3 regions of the Arthrobacter sp. FW306-06-A genome follow, and region 3 is predicted to be linked to each of the others. Evidence: riboswitches for the same ligand, from Rfam matches in the RefSeq annotation. Region 3 holds a riboswitch; each other region holds the start of a gene.
What was found. A riboswitch is a leader RNA that binds a small molecule or an ion and turns the genes downstream of it on or off. The one in region 3 is predicted to bind cyclic di-AMP.
Positions count from the first base shown of each region.

Region 1: linked by a shared signal. The riboswitch ahead of LFT49_RS11425 (C40 family peptidase) and the one ahead of LFT49_RS04645 (M23 family metallopeptidase) in region 3 are both predicted to bind cyclic di-AMP.
Region 2: linked by a shared signal. The riboswitch ahead of LFT49_RS22655 (M23 family metallopeptidase) and the one ahead of LFT49_RS04645 (M23 family metallopeptidase) in region 3 are both predicted to bind cyclic di-AMP.

Region 1 covers NZ_CP084552.1:2,480,893-2,488,182, forward strand. Annotated here, with positions in the region: gene LFT49_RS11400 (metallophosphoesterase family protein) at 1-34, shown strand, start outside; gene LFT49_RS11405 (glucose 1-dehydrogenase) at 199-1,092, shown strand; gene LFT49_RS11410 (DUF1810 domain-containing protein) at 1,130-1,573, opposite strand; gene LFT49_RS11415 (DNA alkylation repair protein) at 1,595-2,125, opposite strand; gene LFT49_RS11420 (TraR/DksA family transcriptional regulator) at 2,122-2,481, opposite strand; cyclic di-AMP (ydaO/yuaA leader) riboswitch at 2,772-2,942, shown strand; gene LFT49_RS11425 (C40 family peptidase) at 2,946-3,785, shown strand; gene LFT49_RS11430 (protein adenylyltransferase SelO) at 3,895-5,364, opposite strand; gene LFT49_RS11435 (ribonuclease Z) at 5,361-6,296, opposite strand; gene LFT49_RS11440 (mycothiol transferase) at 6,289-6,798, opposite strand; gene LFT49_RS11445 (hypothetical protein) at 6,862-7,290, opposite strand, start outside.
Region 2 covers NZ_CP084553.1:70,580-77,869, reverse strand. Annotated here, with positions in the region: gene LFT49_RS21505 (heavy metal translocating P-type ATPase) at 1-1,799, shown strand, start outside; gene LFT49_RS22655 (M23 family metallopeptidase) at 2,005-2,652, opposite strand; cyclic di-AMP (ydaO/yuaA leader) riboswitch at 2,787-2,951, opposite strand; gene LFT49_RS21495 (NlpC/P60 family protein) at 3,454-4,227, opposite strand; cyclic di-AMP (ydaO/yuaA leader) riboswitch at 4,235-4,416, opposite strand; gene LFT49_RS21490 (heavy-metal-associated domain-containing protein) at 4,657-4,986, shown strand; gene LFT49_RS21485 (hypothetical protein) at 5,232-5,708, shown strand; gene LFT49_RS21480 (DUF305 domain-containing protein) at 5,855-6,487, shown strand; gene LFT49_RS21475 (F510_1955 family glycosylhydrolase) at 6,604-7,290, shown strand, end outside.
Region 3 covers NZ_CP084552.1:963,621-970,910, reverse strand. Annotated here, with positions in the region: gene LFT49_RS04650 (C40 family peptidase) at 1-586, opposite strand, end outside; cyclic di-AMP (ydaO/yuaA leader) riboswitch at 648-825, opposite strand; gene LFT49_RS04645 (M23 family metallopeptidase) at 954-1,775, opposite strand; cyclic di-AMP (ydaO/yuaA leader) riboswitch at 1,786-1,997, opposite strand; gene LFT49_RS04640 (metal-dependent transcriptional regulator) at 2,138-2,839, opposite strand; gene serC (phosphoserine transaminase) at 3,181-4,311, shown strand; gene LFT49_RS04630 (DUF3027 domain-containing protein) at 4,447-5,025, opposite strand; gene LFT49_RS04625 (cold-shock protein) at 5,032-5,415, opposite strand; gene LFT49_RS04620 (hypothetical protein) at 5,644-5,877, shown strand; gene LFT49_RS04615 (helicase-associated domain-containing protein) at 5,888-7,290, shown strand, end outside.

The DNA.
Region 1 (7,290 bases), 1.5 Mb from region 3:
GGAGGTCAGGCTGGTGGAAGTACGGCGGGACTGACGCGGCCACGCCGAAGGACCGCTTGGCAGGGCGGGGTTTCATTGCCTAGGCTGGGAACCGTAAGCATGCTTAGCTTTTTGGCTTGCTGTGATCCATTAATCGCAGGCTGCTTCAATTTCCGGGGCGACGAACCAGCCCGAGTCCGCACGAACAGGAGGACCACCATGACTGACCAGTACACCTTCCGTAATCCCGTGACTGCCTACGAAAAGATTTCCCCGCCCAAGCAGCACCAGCCCGAGCCGGGCCTCGACGCCGAATTGACGCCCAAGGCTGACCTGGGCGAAGAAACGTACCGCGGAACGGGACGGCTGGAAGGCCGCCGCGCCATCGTGACCGGCGCGGACTCAGGCATCGGCGCCGCAACTGCCATTGCCTTTGCAAGGGAAGGCGCCGACGTCGTCCTTTCCTACCTGCCCCAGGAAGAGGAGGACGCCTCCCGCATCGCCGGGATCATCGAGGCTGCGGGCCGCAAGGCCGTCAAGGTGCCGGGCGACCTCAAGGATTCCGCCACATGCCGGGAAGTCGTTGATACGGCGGTTGCCGTGCTGGGCGGGGTGGACATCCTGGTCAACAACGCCGGGAAGCAGGTGGCCCAGGAGGACCTGCAGGACATCACCGACGAGCAGTTCGACCACACCCTCAAGACCAACGTGTATGCGATGTTCTGGTTGACCAAGGCCGCCGTCCCGCACATGCCGGCCGGCTCAACCATCATCAACACCACCTCCATCCAGGCGTACAACCCGTCCCCCACCCTGGTGGACTACGCCACCACCAAGGCCAGCATCAACAACTTCACCAAGGGACTGGCACAGCAGCTGGCACCCAAGGGAATCCGGGTGAATGCCGTGGCCCCGGGTCCCATCTGGACGCCATTGCAGGTCAGCAGTGGCCAGCCCAAGGAGCAGCTGCCGGAATTCGGCCAGTCGACTCCCCTGGGCCGGGCAGGACAGCCCGCGGAGCTGGCACCCGCCTACGTCTTCCTGGCTTCACCCGAGTCCAGCTACGTGGTAGGGGAAACACTGAACGTCAACGGCGGCAGCCCCACGCCCTAGCCGGTTCCCCGGGCCTGGCTGATCCGCCAACCCGGCGTCAGCCAGCGGCGTGGCCAGCCAGGATCTCATCGGTGGCAGGGTCAGGCTCGCCGTCGAAGAACTGGGCCAGGACAGTCTTGAACACTGTTTCTCCGGGTGCCGCCCGGAGAAACAGTGTCATGGACGACCGCAGCTTCCTGGCATCAATGCCGCCGAAGATGTCCTCCGCGGACTGGTCTGCATGGTTGGCCAGGACCAGGGCGCACTCCAGGAGCCGCGGCCCCAGTACCTCATGATCCAGGTAGGCACGGGCCTCTGCGAGTGAGGAGATGGCGTATTTGCGGGACATTGCGCTCTGCCCCAACCCGGAGATCTGCGGGAAGATGAACCACATCCAGTGGCCGGACTTCCTGCCGACCTGCAGCTCCCCCAGCGCCTGGTCATAGGTGCCGCCGCTGTTTTGCGCGGCAACAAAACGGTCAAGGTCAAAGTGCTCATTCATGCGGATCTCCCGGTTTCGAGGTCAAAGGATCAAATCTTTTTCAAGGGCGGCTGCCGCCGCCTGAAGCTGCGGGTCGGGGTCGTCCCGCCACCGGGCCAGGACCGCGTTGGCCCGCTGCCGCTCGCGCTCCCCGAGGCCGGACAGCAGCGGCACCAGGACGTCGCCCAGGAGGGGCTGGATCAGGTCTGCAGCCTGGGCAGAACGAAGGAAGCCTTCCAGCCGGGTCAGGTCCGAGTGCCTGAGCAGCCGCACCCGTGACTGCAGCAGCACCACGGCCGCCAACCGGCGCTCAAACACGGGGCGGGAGCCGGGCCGGGGCTGTCCCCACAGGGTGGACGCAAGCATCACCGTGGTGTCGTGGTCCAGGTCCTTGAATTTGCGCAGGGCATCGCGCACCGTGCCGCGCACCGCTCCGATGGAGGAACCGTAAGAGTCCAGCACCCAGCCAAGCCGGTTCCCGACGTCGTCCGCCCGGTACCAGGCGCCCTCGTTCTGGAGGGTCCGGTCAACGAACTCCGCCGCCGCGGACACCACATCCGCAGGGCCAGTCATCGTCCCCGACCGGACGAGGCGTGGCGGATACAAAACGGTGTCCAGGGCCGCGCTTCCAGCCTGCCCTCCGCAATGGGCTCCCCGCACACGGCGCAGGTTCCATAGGTCCCCGCTGCCAGGCGGGCCAGCGCCGCGTCAATCTGGTCCAGGCCGGCCGAGCTCTGCTTCAGGAGCGCCGAAGCCTGCGAGAGCTCAAACGCGATCGTGGCCCCTTCGGGGTCGTGCTCGTCATCGACATTGGAGTCCTGCCGGGCCGAATTCGCTGCCTGGATGTCAGCCCGCAGCGCCGGCAGCAACTCCAGGCGCCGCGCCCGCTCCTCTTCGAGCAGTACCCGGAACCGGTCGAAATCTGGCATGCAAACAGCCTAGCGGTCGGATCGCGGAGCGCCTGAATGGAAACGGCCAGTTCCATGGAGCCGCGGCAAACATCCCGTGTCCGTGTCCGGGCCGTTACCTGTCCTGCAAGCCCGGCTATTAGCCGAGGTCGACACCGATAACAGCCGTAACGTCCAAACGTTTGCGGAATTCGAGAGGGAAACCTCGTATGTTATCCAAATGTGACAATGCCACCGCATGTGGGTTATGGTCTTCAGGTGTCCCTCTCAGACGGGACATTCCCATCAGTATGCCGAGCCCTGCCACTGATCATGGGATACAACCGCTCCAGCTGGCAGGGACGGGGGAACCAAGTTTCCGCGGCCACTTGTGGCCTTGGGGTTAAGTCGATAGCGCCTCCGTCCATTACGGGGTTGCTTCCGGCCGGGTATCTCCAGCCCGAACCCGACAGCTCACCCCGCAGGCATGGGAGAGGCGATCAACCGTGTCAAAAAATTCCACCACTGCCCGTCACCGCGCAACTCCGGCCCGCTCCATTGTTCTCGAGGGCCTCGCCGTGACAGCCAAGTCCCAGGCCCGCTCGCTGGGCCGCCCCGCGCTCGCAGTTGCTGCAGCGTCCGGCATTGCCTTCGGCGTCGGCGCCCCGGCCCACGCCGGTGTCACCGGCCCTGACACCACGGAAAAGACCAACGTGCAGGCGTACTCCGCACCTGTTGCGGCCCCGGCAGCGGCAGCAGGCAGCGTCCACACCGTAGTTTCCGGCGATACCCTGGGTGCCATTGCGTCTGCTAATGGCGTCAGCCTGAACAGCGTCCTGTCCGCCAACGGACTGGGCCTGTCCTCGATCATCTACCCGGGCGACCAGATCCAGATCCCCGCCGCCGGCTACACCGCGGCACCGGCACCGGCTCCGGCCCCTGCAGCAGCACCCGTGCAGACCGCAGCCGCCGCTCCGGCCAACACCGGCATGAACATGTCCTACGCCTCGGCCACCCCCGTGTCCGCCCCCACCGGCAGCGGCACCGGCGCTGCCATCCTGGCAAACGCCTACGGCCAGCTGGGCATCAAGCAGGACTGCACTGCCATGGTTGAGAAGGCGCTGCGCTCGGTGGGCAAGTCCGTTGGCGATCTTGCCCCCACCCAGTTCTTCCAGTACGGCACCGTGGTCGGCGCTCCTGCGCCCGGCGACCTGATCATCACCTCCGGCCACGTTGGCGTTTACGCCGGCAACGGCCAGGTTGTCAGCGGTGGCGTGAACGGCTACGACACCCAGGTGCACTCCATCAGCTGGCTCGGCGGCTACTCAGCGGTCCGCGTCGCCTAGTCTTCGCATCACCGCAGGCGCCCAACAGCGCAGGCATTAGACAGGAGGGCGGCAGCCGGTCATCCGGCTGCCGCCCTCCTGTCGCATCCGCCGCCTGCCCCCGCAGCCGTCAGGTCCCGCAGAAGGTCATATAGTTGCCGAAGTCCTCGGGGGCGCCTTCGGCGTAGCGTTCCAGCCCGGGCCGCTCGGTGAAGGGGTCACTGACTGCCTCCAAAAGCTGCTGCAAGGGTGACAGGTCTCCGGCCGTGGCAGCGGCCAATGCCTCCTCCACGAGGTGGTTCCTGGGAATGTACGCCGGGTTGACGTTGTCCATCAGCTCCGCGTCCGGTTCGAGTGCCTGCCACCGCTCCGCCCAGGAATCAAACGCAGCCAGATCAAGAACCATGCCGCGCACCGGACGAAGGTCGCCACGGGCGGCCTTGCCCAGGTTACGGAAGAAGAGGGTGTAGTCCACGGGACCGTCCTTCAGGATGGCAAGGGCGCCGTCCACCAAAGCGGACGTGGTTTCCTCGTCACTTCCCCCGCGGCTGCCAAGGCCGAGCTTGGCATTCATGCCACCGGTCCACGCCCTGCTGTAGTGGCCCCGGAAGCCGCCGAGCACCTCCACTGCGGGCGCAACCGCCTGCTCCTGGTCTTCGTGGATAAGCGGCAGCATCGCCTCCGCCAGCCGGGCAAGGTTCCATTCGGCCAGAACCGGCTGGTTGGCGTAGGCGTAGCGGCCGCTGACGTCGATTGAACTGTAGACGGCCGCAGGATTGAAGGCATCCATGAACGCACAGGGGCCGTAGTCGATGGTTTCCCCTGAGATGGTCATGTTGTCCGTGTTCATGACCCCGTGGACGAATCCCACCAGCATCCAGCGGGCCACCAGTTCCGCCTGCGCGGAGACGACCGACCCGAACAGTGCCAGGTAGGGGTTTTCGGCTTCCGCGGCCTGGGGGTAGTGCCTGCTGATGGCATGGTCCGCCAAGCGCTTCAGAAGGTCGAGGTTCTCGGTGGCACGCGCATATTGGAAGCTGCCCACGCGCAGGTGGCTGCTTGCCACCCTGGCCAGGACGGCGCCCGGCAGCATACCGTCGCGCCGGACCTGGCGGCCCGTGCCCACGACGGCGAGTGCCCTGGTGGTGGGAATGTGCAGGGCGTACATAGCCTCGCTGACGAGGTATTCGCGCAGCATGGGCCCGACGACGGCCCTGCCGTCCCCCGCGCGGGCGAAAGGCGTGCGTCCAGAGCCTTTGAGGTGGATGTCCAGGAGTCGTCCGCTCCGGTCCGTGACCTCGCCCAGCAGAAGCGCCCGCCCGTCACCGAGCAGGGGCGAGTATCCGCCGAACTGGTGGCCGGCGTAAGCCTGCGCCACCGGTGTGGCGCCAGGAGGAACGTGATTTCCCACCAGGAGCCGCACGCCTTCGGGACTGCGCAGGTACTCCGCGTCCAGGCCCAAGTCACGCGCCAGTTTCTCGTTGAGGACAAGGAGGCCGGGGCTGGGGGCCTCCTCGGCCTGCCAGGGAACAGCGAGTTCCGACAGTTCACGCGCGAAGCGGCCGTCAAAAGCCACCATGGATTCAGCTGCTGCCGTCATGGTTTAACCCTATCGCCGTCATAATGGTCCGCTGATTCCCGCACCTGGTGCCGCCGCGGAGGCACGGCTATGCGCTGCAGGTCATGGGCTGCGATGACCGTGGTCCCTGCAGCACGTGCCTGCGCCTGCTCCGCAAGCAGGGACATGTCGTCGCCATACCGTGCGGAAAAATGGGTGAGCACCAGCGTCCGGGACTTTCCGGACGCCGCCAGCTCCCCTGCCTGCCCGGCGGTCAGGTGCAAGTACTGGTGCGCCAGCCCGCCGTCGTCGTTGCTGAATGTCGATTCGCTGACCAGAAGGTCCGTGCCCTCGGCCAGTTCCTCCGCGCCGGCGCACGGCGCGGTGTCCATGATGAACGCGAAGCGCTGGCCGGGCCTGGGGACGCTTACGTCCTCCAACGCGACTGCGCCGAAGAAGCCTTGGCGCTGCAGTCGGCCCACGTCAGGCCCTTCGATTCCTGCCGCCCGGAGCCGTTCCGGAAGGAAGGTGCGGCCGTCAGGCTCGGTGAGCAGGTATCCGTACGTCTCGATGCGGTGCCTCAGCGGCCGGATCTCCAGGCCGTCCGCCACGGGTCCGGCGCCGGAGTGCGGATGGAGCCGCAGGTCGATACCGGGCGAACTGACAGCCACGAGGGCCTGGACAATCTGTTCGCCGGAGGCAGGATAGTGAAGGTGAACGGGGTGTGAAGCACCGTCCAGGGCCATTCGGGACAGGACCCCCGGCAGGCCGTAGCAGTGGTCTCCGTGCACGTGGGTGAGGCAGATCCTGGTGATCTGGCTTGCCGCCACCCCGGCATGGATCATTTGGCGCTGGGTGCCCTCGCCGGGGTCGAACAAGAGTCCTTCGCCGTCCCAGCGCAGGAAGTACCCGTTGTGGTTCCGTGTGCGGGTGGGAACCTGGGAAGCCGTGCCCAGCACCACGAGTTCACGCACTTGGGGCGTCTGCCGGCTCCGCGTGCAGCCCTTTGGCATATGCTGCCTGGCCGAGGTGCTGGAGGCAGTCCCCCAGGATGCTGACCAGCCGCACTCCGAGGGTTACCGGCGGATCCCAATGTTCGTCGACCACGCGGTCCAGGTCCGGATCATCAATACCCTGCAGGACCTTGGCGGTCTGCCGGTGGACCGCCTCGTAGTATTCCTGCAGGAGCCCGCGGGGCGCCCTGACTGCGTCCACCTGTTCACTGGAGTGGCCGTAGCCCGTGTCCCGTTCCGCAAGCGGGAGCCCGAAACGGGATACAAAGCCTTCTCCCGTCCAAACCTGCTCCAGCCCGGAGGCGGAGGCCACCTGTGCATCTTCCACCCGGCCCGTATGCCAGATCAGCCAGCCGATGGAATTGCCGTTACCGGCAGGACGGCGCTGCAGGTCCGCCTCGTCCAGCCCTTCCAGTGCCTGGCGGACAAGTGAAGGAAGCCGGTCGAAGGCCTCCAGCAGCAGTTTTTGGAGTGCATCTCTTTCCTTCCCGCGGTCCGGGCCCCGCGGGCCCGGACCCTTGGACCGCTATCGTTCCAGGTCGTCCGGCTCAAATTGGCTGAGCGGGGAGCCGCCGAAGTTTTCCTCGTCGTCGCTGGCGTCCGCTTCGGGACCTGTGGGGTTTTCGCCGAAATCGACGTCGGCCGCAGCCTCCCCCAGCGTGGGCGTACCGGGGGGCACCTGTTCATCGCCGGAGCGGTAGCGGGCCTGCGCGCTTTCGTCCCGCAGCGTCTGCTCGCTCAGGAAGTCCTCTTCTTCTCCCGAGACGGCCTCATTCTGCAACAGGGGGTCTTCCTGCCAGCGTTCCGGATTGTTCTCCGCAGCGCCCGGGTAGCTGTCGGGTTCCCCCATCACAGGGTCCAGTTCCAGCGACGATGCCGCGCCGGGAGTTTCGTCGAGAAGCACATCGTCCTCCTCCACAACTTCCAGCTCATCGTCGGGGACGTTCTGCTCAGT
Region 2 (7,290 bases), on a different contig from region 3:
TCCACCGGGCGGCAGCCATTAACGCCCGGCACCTGGCCTCCACGATGGACACCCTGGTATCCATCGGGGTCAGTGCAGCGTTCCTGTTTTCGGCGTGGCAGCTTCTGGCCGATCCGTTCATGACCGCACATCCGGGCATGAACATGAGCGACCACGCCCTGTACTTCGAAGTGGCCGCCGTGGTGACCACGTTCCTGCTGCTGGGCCGCTATCTGGAAGCCAACGCCAAACAGCGCGCCGGCAACGCCCTGCGCGCGCTGCTGAACCTCGGCGCCAAGGAAGCCAGCGTGGTCCGGGACGGGGCCGAGTCACGGGTGCCGGTTGATCTGCTCGTTCCGGGGGACGTCTTTATCGTCCGTCCCGGGGAAAAGATCGCCACGGACGGGTTTGTGGTGGAGGGCCAGTCGGCGGTGGACACCTCACTGATCACCGGCGAACCGGTGCCGGTCGAGGTCGGCGTGGACGATTCCGTGATCGGGGCGACCATCAACACCAACGGCCGGCTGCTGGTCAAGGCCACGCGGGTCGGCAGTGAAACCACCCTTGCCCAGATGGGGCGACTGGTCAGCCAGGCCCAAAGCGGTAAGGCGGCGGTCGCGCGATTGGCCGACCGGATCAGCGCGGTCTTTGTCCCGGTCGTCCTGGCCATCTCCGCGCTCACCTTTGGAGCATGGCTGATTGCCGCCGGGGACCCGCAGCCGGCATTCACCGCCGCCGTCGCCGTGCTGGTGATCGCATGCCCCTGTGCGCTGGGTCTGGCAACCCCCACGGCACTGCTCACCGGGACCGGCCGCGGGGCCCAGCTGGGCATCCTGATCAAAGGCCCGCAGGTCCTGGAAGACACCCGAACCGTGGACACCATCGTGCTGGACAAGACCGGGACCGTCACCAGCGGCAAACTTTCCGTCGCGGCTGTGCAGAGCCTGACCGCGGCCGACGGGGACGAGCTGCTCGCCCTGGCCGGGGCAGCCGAAGCCGCCAGCGAACACCCCGTGGCCCATGCCATCGCACGGGCCGCACGCGAACACGCTCCCCTGGCGGCGGTGGCCGACTTCGTCAGCGCCCCGGGCGGGGGCGTGCGCGGCACCGTCAACGGACGCTCAATCGTCGTCGGACGCGCCGGATGGCTCAAGGACAACGGCATCGACACCCCCGCCGAAAGCCTGGAGCATCTGCACGCGCTGGAGGACTCCGGAGCGACCGTGATCTGGGTCGGCGTGAACGGGCAGGCCGCGGGCCTGATCAGCCTCACCGACACCATCAAACCGGGCTCGGCTGCCGCGATCGGCAGGTTGAAGGAACTCGGACTGCGTCCGATCCTGCTGACCGGCGACAACGCCTCCGCGGCGCTGGCCGTTGCCGCGAAGGTGGGCATCCCGGCCGCGGATGTGCTGGCAGGGGTCCTGCCCGAAGGCAAGGTCGAGGCCGTGCGCCGGCTGCAGAAATCCGGCGCGACCGTGGCGATGGCAGGGGATGGCGTTAATGACGCCGCGGCCCTGGCCCAGGCTGACCTGGGCATCGCCATGGGCAGCGGGACCGACGTGGCCATCGCCGCCGCAGACCTGACGGTCATGGGAAGCGATCTGGGGCAGGTCGCGGAAGCCATCGGGCTGTCCCGAAAGACGTTGGCCACGATCAAGACGAACCTGTTCTGGGCGTTCTTCTACAACGCCGTGGGCATCCCGGTCGCCGCGCTGGGCCTGCTGAACCCGATGATCGCCGGCGCCGCGATGGCCGCCAGCTCGGTCCTGGTGGTGACCAACTCGCTGCGGTTGCGCCGCTTCGGACGGACGCAATGAGGTGAAACGCCGCCCACCTGCGGCAGACATGCTGAAGGCCGGTGATGCACAGCCCCCAAGGCAGCACATCACCGGCCTTCAGTAGTTTATTTACCCGCGCGGACGAACGTGACGGCGCCCTTGGAGGCCATCCAGGTCAGCGGGCGGTCTGAGTTTCCGCAACCAGGAACAGCTGACGGATCATAGCCGGAATCCTCGTGTCTCGTTAAATGTAGGCCGAGGGATTGACGGTGGCACCGTTGACTACGACTTCGAAATGAAGATGGCAACCAGTTGACGCCCCGGTCGTACCAACGCCCGCAATCTCTTGGCCCTGCGTTACTGGTTGCCCGATAGAAACACCGATGCTGGCCAAGTGGTTGTATGTGGTCTTCATCCCGTTGCCATGATCCACAACGATCCGGTTGCCACCGCCATATGGGCTCCAGCCCGCCTCGACGACTTTCCCTGAGCCCGCAGCGAACACCGGAGTCGAGCATGCTCCTGTCAGGTCGACGCCAGTGTGCAGTTCGCCGGCAGCTCCGGTGATGGGGCTGACACGGAATCCGTAGGGGGAGCTCACATTCATGGCGGCCAGTGGTGCCCTCAGGCCGCTGGACTGCTCAGTGGGGGCCACCGCATCCGGTGCCACTGGGGTCGATCCTGAAACCGTTCCGGCAGCCTCCACGGGCGACGCCGGTTCAGGAGCCGGCTGGGAGGTCACTGCGGGGCTGTCAAAGGTCAGGATGGCGGTCGGCACTGCGGTAACGGCAGCCTCAACGGCAGGAACTGTGGACGCGGCGGTCCGGTCCGGGGCTCCGGCGCGGCCACCCGGGTCGGCCTGCGCAGCCGAAAGGGCCGTCAGGGCGATCATTCCCGTGACGGCAGCTGTAACGCCCCACTGTTGGCTCCGCAGCAGAATGGCAGCGTCACGCATAAGGGGGCGGCGTGGCCTGGGAGCAGGAAGGGCACGGCGACGGCCGTGTTTGGGCTGGGCAGACAAGATAGTGGTCCTCTCGGCGCCGGCGAAGTTAGCTGTCGGATTCGGACGAGTGGACTGTCCGGCTGCTGGAGGACGCGCGGCAGCGCAGCCGCCAAGTAGCTTCGCCCCAAGGCGCGCTCCGCGCGCGCCGTAAGTGGATCCTCCGCCCCCGCCTTGAGAAATTCATAGTTATAGGCCGCCGGCGGGGTTTGGCGTAGCGGGCAACACATACCCGCCAGGGGTATGCCTCCCTAGAGTAGCGAACCGTTCGCATAAGTTACAAATCCGTTATTCACTCCACTCGCGGCTGCCTGACCCAAGCAGCGCGCATTGCCCGCACGGTGGCGGGCGGACATCGTGATCGGGCGATCCGGTGGTTACGGGCACTGACCCGGCCGGATCGCGCAACCGATTGGCTGCCCCGCCGTACGCTGGCGCGCATAGAGACCAACCTGTTTTGGGCGTTCTTCTCTAACGCCGTCGGCATCCCGGTCGCCGCGCTGGGCCTGCGCAACCCGATGATCGCCGGCGCTGCGATGGCCGCCAGCTCGGTCCTGGTGGCTACCAACCATGTGCGGTCGCGCCGCTTTGGACCGCCGTTACGGGATGAATCTGCGTCCAACCGGGGCAGAAGTGCTGAAGGGCCGGTGATGCACAGCCCCCAAGGCAGTGCATCACCGGCCCTTCAGTGGCTTACTTACCGGCGCGGACGAACGTGACGCTGCCCTTGGAGGTCATCCAGGTCAGCGGGTGCACTGCGGTTTCGTTCTTCCCGTTCAGGCCCGAGCTGAGGACCTGGCCGTTGCCGACGTAGATTCCTACGTGGCCGGGCTGCATGACCATGTCGCCGGGCTGCGGGTCGGTGACCACGGTGCCGTAGTTCATGAACTGCATGGGACCCAGGTCCCCGACACGGATACCGGCAGCGTTGAGGGCGTTTTCGACCAGTCGGGTGCAGTCCTGGATCATGCCGATCTGGGCGTAGGCGGAGGAAACCATGATGGCGTTGATACCGCCGGCCACGGGCGCGGCTACAGGAGCGGCAGCAGCAGGGGCAACCGTCACCCGCGCCTTCACGGGCGCAGCCGCTGCAGCCACCACGGGTGCGGCGGACGCCTTGGGCGCCTCGACGGCGGCTGGCTTGGGTGCTTCCACCACCGGCGCCGGGGTGGTCTCCACCGCGGGGCGCTCGAAGGAAATCCGGACCGTTGCGTCCGCACTGAGCGGGGCCTGGACCTGGCTGGCGACTTCCAGTGCCTGAGCCGGCTCCGCCTCACGCTGGGCCGGGGCATCGGCTGCCTGGGCGGCAATGCCACTGGTCAGGACAAGGCCGGACGCCGCGGCGATAACGGCCGCCTGCCGGCCGGCGGCACCGGCGTTTCCGGCGACCGATTTGGACAACACCGCAAGGGCGCTGGTCTGGACAGGGACCGCGCGGTGGCGGCCGTGAGCTTTGCGCATGGGCATGAAAGGGCCTCTCCCACTGCCTGCGAGGTTAGCTGTCGGATTCGGATGGGAGACACCCGGCCGGACCGGCGCCAAAAGCACCAGGCACGGCTTCACCCCAAGACCTGCCCGCAGCAGGCCACTGTTGGTTTCCCCGTCTCTGCCGGACGAAAGTTGCGAACGGATCCCGGGCAGCGGCAGAGTTAGGCAAGTCCGCTCGGGAGTGCCGCATTCGGAGAAACCGGCACGGCTTCGACCGTACTTCACGCAGGCCTCATTTGTCACATTTGAATAACATGAGATGCTTATCACAGGACATCTCCTTTCTTCCCGATACCCCCACCCGGTATAGTTTCTGTTGTTGTCAGTGAAGTGGTATGTCCCGGCCGGCCCCTGCGCCCGGCTTTCACAGCCGTTCAATCCCAGCGCCCATTAGTCCTTCGTCAAGGAATGGAAACTGACATGTGTGGAACCGAAAACCGTACCCAGCTGCCGCTTGCTTCCTCCGCGTCCGGGTGCAGCTGCTGCTCGACTGAAGCCGCCCCTGCCCCCACCGCAGCCGCCGGTGCCACTACCGTTGAATTCGCTGTGGACGGCTTGACCTGCGGGCACTGCGTTCAGACGGTCGAGAAGGCCGTCTCTGCCGTTGATGGGGTGGAGTCTGCCTCCGTTGATCTCGTCCCTGGCGGCCGTTCCCGTCTGTGGGTGCAAGGTACGGTTGACGCGGCAGCGACGCGGGAGGCTGTGACTGCCGCCGGGTATACCTTCGTCGGAATCTAATGTCTGCACGTCCCCGGAGCCTCTCCTCGCGCGGGGCATTGTGCTTTCCGGGGAGGAGGGCCGTTCCACAATGACAGCACCCGCAGGTGCCCCCGGGCGGCTTGTGCCGGAAAGCCACCATCCCGACGCCGACGCCGGTAGACGGACATGCAGGCCCGCGCGTTTGAACTAGAAGGAGCGGGCCGGCAGGCACATTCTGCAGGTTTACCCTTGTAGTGAGAACTCTACGGAAAGGAGGAAGAGTCGTGACTCCAGCGCATCGTCGCCTTCTCACGGCCCTCCTCCTGCGGGGAGGGTTCCTGACCGCGGCCCTGGCCATCATTGCCGGCATCTTTGGCATGCACGTCATGAGCGGCGCCCACGACATGCCCCCGGGTTCCTCCATGTCAATGGCAGGCCCAGGGGGGTCGACGCAGCTGCAGACCATGACGGCCAGCCACGTCCACGCCATGGGGACGTCAAGAGGTGTGGCCTCAAATGATCCGGCGGCCGCGGGTTCCTTCTCCTTGTCGTCCTGTGACCCGGCGGGGTCGTGCACCGAGATGTCTGCCGGTGACGCCGCCTGTGTCCTTGCCCCGGGACATACGACTCTCGCAGCTCCACTGCCGGGAACAGCGCCCTACGATCTGCCCGATTTTGGTGCCGCCGCTGCGCTCGGCAGCACCTATGCCTACTCACCGGGCAGCCCCTCCCCCGGTGACCTCTGTATCAGCCGGACGTAAACCACTCCACCGCGCCGTGCCTTCAACCGGCGCCATCGTCCAGCCAGTTAGCCAGCAGCAAATACACCAAACCCTTGGGGTTTGCCGTTGCATGCCCCCTTCCAGGCGGATCCGCCGCCGCTGATACTTTGAGGACCCTGATTTTCATGAAGAAAGCCCTGACCATTTCCGCTGCCGCCATCGCCGCAGCCATCGCCCTCGCCGGATGCTCGGCCGGCTCCGGAACGGGAAGCACCAACGGAAGCAGCATGCCAGGCATGGACCACGGCAGTTCCGGAATGATGACATCCACTGCAGCCCCGTCAGCTTCGGCCACCTTCAACGACGCGGACACGATGTTCGCGCAGATGATGATTCCCCACCACGCCCAGGCCGTGGAAATGAGCGACGTCATGCTGAAGAAGGAAGGCATCCCGGCCGCAGTGACCGACCTGGCCACCAAAATCAAAGCCGCCCAGGGACCGGAAATCGAAAAGATGACCGGCTGGCTTCAGAGCTGGGGCCAGCCCACCGCCGCAGCGACTGACATGGGATCGAACCACGCCATGCCCGGAATGATGGGCGGAGACGACATGGCCAAGCTCGAGGCCGCGCAGGGCGTTGAGGCGGCCAAACTGTTCCTGACCCAGATGATCGCCCACCACGAAGGCGCTGTCACGATGGCCAGGACGGAAACCACCGACGGCAAGAACACTGACGCGGTCCAGCTCAGCAAGGACATCGTCAACGCCCAGGAAGCCGAGATCCAGGAAATGAAGGACCTGCTGGCCACCCTGTAGCCAGCGCCTCAACGGGTGCCGGCTCTCTTCCCCCTGAGGGGGCCGGCACCTCCCCTGTCACCCTTTCCGGTTACCCTGGTCCGCCCGGTTGGCCGGTCCATCCTCTGGAGTTTCCCGTGCCTCTGCACTTTTTTCGCCACCGCCGGCCTGCCGCGGCTCTCGCCGCTGCAGGTGCCCTGCTGTTGACCCTGTCCGCCTGCTCCCCTGGCACAGCCAGCGGGCCCGACGCCGCGTCCCCGGCCGCATCAGGGCTGCCCAGCTCCCATGTCCACGGCCTGAGCGTGAACTCCGAAACCGGGCAGATTCTGCTGGCCACCCATGAAGGGCTCTTCGACATCTCAAAAAACACGGGTGTCAAAATCGGACCCAGCAACGACCTGATGGGTTTCACGACCGCTATGGACGAGGGCGTGTTTTACGCCTCCGGCCATCCAGGCAAAGACTCAACACTGCCCAACCCTCTGGGACTCCTCAAGAGCAGTGACGGGGGAAAGACCTGGGACCAGGTCTCCCGGCAAGGGGAGTCGGACTTCCATGCGCTGACCACGACCAAGTCCGGAATTGTCGGCTTTGACGGGACCATGCGCACCAGCACCGATGGCGCGACGTGGAAGACCTCATCTGCCGGGTTCGCCCCTGCCGTCCTGGCCGGCAGCCCCTACAGCGATACCGTGCTGGCAACGACTCCTGAGGGCCTCCGACGGTCCTCCGATGCCGGGACCTCGTGGACCATGATTCAGGGGGCGCCGGTGATTCAGTTCGCCGCTTTCGCCAGCGCCGCGGAAGCGGCCGGGGTCGCCCCG
Region 3 (7,290 bases):
CGACGTAGATGCCAACGTGGGCGCCGCCGTTCTGGACAACCAGGTCACCCGGCTGCGGCGCGGAGGTGGGGGTCATGATGCTCCACGCGTTGGTGCGGGGAATGCTGATGCCTGCCTGGGCGTAAACCCACTGCACGAACCCGGAGCAGTCCCAGCCGGTGACGGGGCTGGTGCCGCCCCACACGTACGAGTGGCCGATGCCGGTGTAGGCGATGGCTGCGATGCCCGAGGTCGCCGCCGAGGAGACGGTCTGGGCGGTCTTGGCGGCCGGCGCGGCGTCCTGGCCGGCAGCAGCAGCAGCGGTGGCCGTGTCGGTGGACTGGGTACGCACCGGCTGCACCTTGGGAGCAGCGGTGGTTTTGACCACGGGACGTTCAAAGGAAACCGTGGCGGTGGGGGCAGCGGTGACTGCGAGGGCCGTTTGGGCCGAACCGGACTCAGTGGAAGCTGAGACACCGGCAGTGGTATCAGCAGCAGTGGCCGGCAGGCCCATGCTCAGGATCAGGCCCGAGGCGGCTGCCACAACGGCAGCCTGGCGGCCTACGGTCCCGGCATTTGCACTCACGGCCTTGGAAACGGCATCCAAGGGGTTGGTGCGAACCGTTTGCGCACGGTGGCGCGCAGAATTATGGCGTGAAGACACGAAGGTAGCCTCTCCCAATGCCTGCGAGGTGAGCTGTCGGATTCGGATGGGAGTCACCCGGCCACGCTGCTTCCTGGGAAGCTTGTGACTTAACCCCAAGGCCTTCTGAATGAAGGCCGAAATTGGTTCCCCCGCCCCTGCCAGACGATGAAATGCGAACGGACCTTGAGCGGTGGCAGAGTTAGGCAATCCACTCAAGAGCGTCAACTTCGGAAAAGTTGACGCGAGTTAGACGGTACAACAGTTTTGTTTCAATGTCACATTCAGGTCACGGCTAGTCACGGCGATCTGAGAGTGCGCAATCATTCGGTTACAACCAGCCCATGGGATCGACCACTTCGCCATTGACCTGGACTTCGAAGTGCAGGTGGCAGCCGGTGGACGCACCAGTGGTGCCGCTCAGCGCCACCACATCCCCGCGGGAGACGGTCTGGCCCACCTTCACATTGAAGGACGACAGGTGGTTGTAGGTGGTTTCCAGCCCGTTCCCGTGGTCGATGACCACTCGGTTTCCGCCGCCGAACTGATGCCAGCCCGCGAAGGTCACGGTACCCGTGGCGGCCGCCAGGACGGATGTCCCACACTGCGCCACGAAGTCCTGGCCCCGGTGGAAGTCGCCCGAGCCTCCAGTAATCGGGCTGACCCGGTAACCGAAGGGGGAAGCGGTGGCAAGGGATGCCAGCGGTGCGGCCAGGGTGCCGGCTGACGCGGCACGCGTCACGGAGCCGGCCGACTGGGCACTCAGCAGTTGCTTTAGCTTCCCGTCCGGGTCCGCCTGGGTCACCACGGCGGACCGGCTGAAGTCGATCTGGGCACCGATGTCGGCCGAGATCTCGGGCTGCGGCGTGACAGAGGAGGCTGCAAGCGGGGCGCTGCCGGCGGCATCAGTGGCCATAACGGGACTTGTGGCGGGCACGGTCACGGTCAGCACCAGGCCGGTGGCTGCCAGGGCAATGCCGGCCTTCTGGCCGATGCCGCTGGCAGCGGCAAACTCCGTCATCTGGCGGAACGGACCCCGGCGGCGGCGGGCGTCGCGATGGAGGTCGCGGGGGCGCTCCGCTGCGACAACTTCGACAACCCGCGGCGCCGAAGGGGGGCCGGCAGCACGGCGGCGTCCCCGGGGGGTTTGCATGGTCAAGAAGGGTTCCTCTCTGGAAAAGCCTGCGGAGTTAGCTGTCGGATTCGGGTCAGAGAGATCAAAGACCCGGCCCGCCAAGGGCAAGCTTCTGCGCAGGGGTATTCCCGGAAGAATCCTTCACTGGAGAGGCTTGCTGCTGACGGACTTCACCCCAAGGCAGTCCCCCGCTGCCGCTTGTGGTTCCCCCGCCTCTGCCAGTAACGACTCGTGCACCCGATCCGCTGGCAGAGCTCGGCTCCGGATCAGGTAACGCTTAAGTTTCAAACGACTGGTTCTACTATAGGGGCTTAAGACCCTAGGTAACAATTCCGTTATCTTTGGCTGGAAGGGCAGGTCCGGGGTATGGAAGTTTCGCTTCAGCCCTGCTTGACGGCCACAAAGACGTGTGCGGCAACCTCCGGCGGAAGCTCCAGCGCTCCTTCAATCCCGGCCACCCGCACCGAGATGTAGTCGCCCACGCGCTCCAGGGCCACTGCAGCGCCGGGCCGGATTCCGCCTTCGTCCAACTGCGACAGCAGCTCCGGCTCCACCTGGATCGGCTCCGCGAGGCGGCTGATGGTCACGCCGGAAGCAGGCACGTAGCTCTTCATCGCCTCCACCAGGCTGATGGCGCCGTCACCGAAGCCGGGGGCCGGCCGGCCGCCCAGCGCGGCAAGGCCCGGGATGGGGTTGCCGTACGGGGATTCGGTGGGGTGGTCCAGTATCTCGTAGATGCGGCGCTCCACCCGCTCACTCATCACATGTTCCCAGCGGCAGGCTTCATCGTGGACGTAGGCCCAGTCCAGCCCGATGACGTCCGCCAGCAGGCGTTCGGCCAGCCGGTGCTTGCGCATCACCTCCGTGGCGCGCTTGCGCCCGGTGTCAGTGAGCTCCAAATGCCTGTCACCAGAGACAACAACGAGTCCATCGCGCTCCATCCTGCCGATGGTCTGGGAGACGGTGGGGCCGGAGTGGCGCAAGCGCTCGGCAATACGGGCCCGGAGGGCAACGATGTTTTCTTCCTCAAGCTCCAGGATGGTCCTGAGGTACATCTCCGTAGTGTCGATCAGATCCGTCATCCAGCTCAGCTCCTCGAGCGCAGTACCTTGCGTTGTCCCACCGTATCGCCTCTTCCCGCGAGGTAGTCCGGGGGAAAGCTTAGCCTATTTTGACTTTGTCCGAATAGCTGCGGCCCCAAGGGGAGCCGCAACAGGTGCACGCGGAAGGGTTGCACAGGCGGGACACTTGCACGCCCGCCGCGTTGTCTCAGTGTCTGGACTTTGCCGCTGCCGGTTGCCGCCCACCGCCGCTGTTCAGGCAGAATGGGAAAGGCCTATGGCACAGCCGCCGCCCGGCTGCCGGCCACCACAACCCGCCCGTGCGGACCAAAGCGTTCGTCCCCGCCGAAATTGGAGCACCTGTGAGCGACACCAGCATCACGATTCCCGCCGACCTCCTGCCCAAGGACGGACGGTTCGGTGCCGGTCCGTCAAAGGTCCGGCAGGAACAGATCGATGCCCTCGCCGCAGCGTCCAAAACCATCCTCGGCACCTCTCACCGCCAAGCCCCGGTCAAGAACCTGGTGGGGTCCGTCCGTGAAGGGCTGAGCCAGTTCTTCCGCGCCCCGGAAGGCTACGAGGTTGTCCTTGGCGTTGGCGGCTCCACTGCTTTCTGGGATATCGCGAGCTTCGGCCTGGTGGAGAAGAAGGCCCAGCACCTCTCCTTTGGCGAGTTCGGGTCCAAGTTCGCTGCGGCCACCAACAAGGCACCTTTCCTGGAAGCCTCCTCGATCATCAAGTCCGAGCCCGGCACCCGACCAATGGCACAGGCCGAGGCCGGGGTGGACGTTTATGCCTGGCCGCAGAATGAGACCTCCACCGGTGTGGCAGCCCCGGTCCAGCGGGTTTCCGGAGTCGACGAGGGATCGCTTGTCCTGGTGGACGCCACCTCGGCTGCCGGCGGCCTGGATGTGGACGTTGCCCAGAGCGACGTCTACTACTTCGCGCCCCAGAAGAACTTCGCCTCTGACGGCGGCCTGTGGCTTGGCCTGTTCTCCCCCGCCGCTCTTGACCGGGCCGCCCGCATCAAGGCCAGCGGCCGCTGGATCCCGGACTTCCTGGACCTCCAGACTGCCATTGACAACTCCCGCCTGAACCAGACCTACAACACGCCCTCGCTGTCCACGCTGGTGACCCTGGATGCCCAGGTGCAGTGGCTGAATTCCAACGGCGGCCTGGATTTCGCAGCTGCACGCACCGCCGATTCAGCCGGACGCATCTACAGCTGGGCCGAGGCTTCCGATTTCGCCACCCCGTTCGTTGCCAAGCCGGAGGAACGCTCCAACGTCATCGCCACCATCGACTTCGATGAGTCGGTGGACGCCGCCGCAGTGGCCAAGATCCTGCGCGCCAACGGCATCGTGGACACCGAGCCCTACCGGAAGCTGGGCCGCAACCAGCTGCGCATCGCCACCTTCGTGGCCATCGAGCCCAGCGACGTCTCGGCCCTGCTTGCCAGCATTGACTACGTGGTGGGCGAGCTGCGCAAGTAGGCACAGTGGACCATCAGGCCCTGTCCATACGCTGGCACGCTTAACGTACGACGGCGCCGCCCGGGTTTATCCCGGACGGCGCCGTTTTCGTTGTGCCTGGCAAAGGGCGGGGCCGGCCTCGCGGTAAAGGTGCGGCTAGGCTCCTGCCTGCGCTCCGTCGTCGTCCGCCGATTCCCCTGCCGGCCCTGGGTCCCCTTCCGCAGCGTGGCCGTCGGCGGCCTCGGCGGGTTCCGCCGTCAAGGGACCACCGTTCTCCTGGCCGTCTGTTTCCTGGGCCTCTGTTTCGTGGCCACCCGCTTCAGGCTCCTGCGGCTGTTCGTCCTCGGGACGGACACGCTCGGCCCACGGCACCCACTCCGGGGCGAGGATGGAATCCTCGGACGGCAGCAGGCCCAGTTCGTTGACCGTGACCACCTTGGAGCGCGAGTTCCGGGTCAGCACCGCGTACCACTGCCACCCTGCGTAGCCGGGCAGCCGGGACTCGAACAGGTGCGTCACCAGCCGGTCGCCCTCGCTCTTGGCCGCAAGGTGCGCGCCGATGGTGGCGGCCGGCGTGATGCTTTCCACTGCGCTCCGGGCGGCATCAACAGCCGCGGCCAGGAAAGCGTCAGGCTTGCCCGTACGCCACACGGGCACGCCGGCCTTGCGCTTGGGCGGGGTCTTGGCAGCCTGCTCCTGCACTGGCGCGCCCGGCTGTTCAGATTGGGGATTCATGGGCGCTTAAACGTCCAGCTCGTCGGCAACCTTGCGCAGGGCGGCAGCAATGGCCTTGCCCTTGTTGCCGTCCGGGTACTTGCCCTTGGAGAGGGTGCCGGACAGATTGTCCAGGACGGTCACCAGGTCCTGCACCAGCGGGGCGAGGTCCTTGGCGCTGGGACGCTTCGCCTTGGCAATGGACGGGGTCTTGTCCAGCACCCGCAGGCCCAGTGCCTGCGCTCCCTTGCGGCCGTCCGCCACACCGAACTCCACCCGGGTGCCCGCTTTCAGCTCCGTTACCCCTTCGGGCAGCGACGACTTGGGCAGGAAGACCTCCTGGCCGTCTTCGCCCGCGAGGAACCCAAAGCCCTTGTCCTTGTCATACCACTTGACCTTGCCGGTAGGCACGTAATCAACCTTCTTCGTTCTGCTGTCATGAGACACGGCCGCCTGCCACCGCATCCGCATTGTTGTGCGGGTTCAAGGTATGGCAAGCGCAAACCGTGTTGGTCTGTATCCTTCAAGGTTATCCTGCCGGATGCCCTCATTACGCTTTCCCCAGCACTGTTCCGCCGCAGGCGCAAGGGCGCCGGGAGTGTTTAACCCCACCAATGCAGCCGCTGTAGCGTTACGTCCATGACTCCCTCGCGTTACCGGCGGCCGCTGATGGTCCTCGCCGCTGTTATTGCCGTGCTGTCCCTCATAGCCGTAGGGATGGTCATGGCGCTTGCCTTCACCGGGTCGGTGGCCCCCACATGGGTCACCTACTCCGCGCTGTACGGCCTCCCGGTGGCCTTCATCCTGATGCTGGTAGTGGTCCTGGACGGCGTCGCCGCCCGTCGGCGGGCGGGAAAGGCTGAGCGGCGGTAACGTTGGACTGATGTCCCTTATTCGCGCGCTCGGCATGGAACTGGAGGCACGCAGCGACGATTCGCTGCGGGCGTTGTTCGCCGCGCGGCCGGACCTCATCTCCCCCTCCGTTCCGGATTTCGCGGCGTTGGCGGCGCGCGCCACTTCCCGCGTCAGCGTCCAGCGCGCCCTCGAGCGGCTCAACCGCCCGCAGATGCAGGTCCTGGAGACCCTGCACCTCTGCACCAACACGGACACCGGGCACAGCGCCTCGGCGGAAGGCCTGCACCAGCTGATCCGCGGTTCCTCGCCGGCAGTCGTTGAGCAGATCATCGGCACCCTGCAGGAGCTTGCCCTGGTGCACCCCGCCGCTCCCCCGCACGGCACCCCTGCCGCGGCCGGCCAGCAATTCTTCCTGCCGGTGGGCTCGCTCAAGGACGTGGTGGGCATCTACCCGGCAGGGCTGGGCCGGAGCTACACGGAGCTGGTCCGCCTTCAGCCGGCCTTCGCGCAACGGGCGGTGCAGCTGGTCGCCGAGCTGCACCGCAGCGGGTTCGCGATCCACGGCGCCACCACGCCGATGGAGGCGGCCCTGGCGCTTCAGCACTGGACATCGTCCCCCGAAGCCCTGCAGGACATCCTGGCCAAGGCCCCGGAGCGGACGACGGCGCTGCTTGCCAAGTTCCGGAACTGGGCCATGGGTGCCGTCCCCCAGGCGCAACGGAAAGCCTCGGTCGCCACGGAGGGGGCCGACGTCGGGCCCGTGGACTGGCTCCTTGCACGCGGGCTGCTGGTGCCGCTGGACGCGGCGCACGTTGAGCTGCCGCACAGCGTGGGACTGGCACTGCGCGGCGGCGCAATCATCAATGACTTCACCCTTTCACCGCCGGTTGCCGAACTTGGCCGCACCACCGCGGCGCTGCGCAGGAATGCGGCCCTGAGTGCTATTTCCGAAACCCTTCGGCTGGTCTCCGAACTGTTGCATGCGGTTAAGACGCAGCCGCTGGCCACCCTGCGAAGCGGGGGCGTGGGCGTCCGCGAGCTGCGGCGGCTGTCCGACCAGCTGCGCATTGACCAGGGCGCGGTGGGCCGGCTGCTGGAGCTGTGCGGCCTGGCCGGCCTGATCCGCCTCGACGTCGATTCGTCATCGTGGGTGCAGCCGCCGGAGCTGGAGTGGCTGGTCCTGCCCCGGCAGGAACAATGGCTGTGGCTGGTGAACGCCTGGCTGGCCAGCGAGCGCGTGCCCTCCATGGTGGGCCAACCCGTCAATTCAGCGCCTGGGGCGGCGGCCGCCCGCTCGGCCTCCGGCACCACGATCGCCGCCTTGTCCGCCGGGGCCCAGCGCCCGGATGCCCCGGTGGTCCGCAAACGCATCCTGGAAATCCTGCTTGAGCTGACGCGGGAAGCCGAGGACGGCGACGGTGGCGCGCCCGT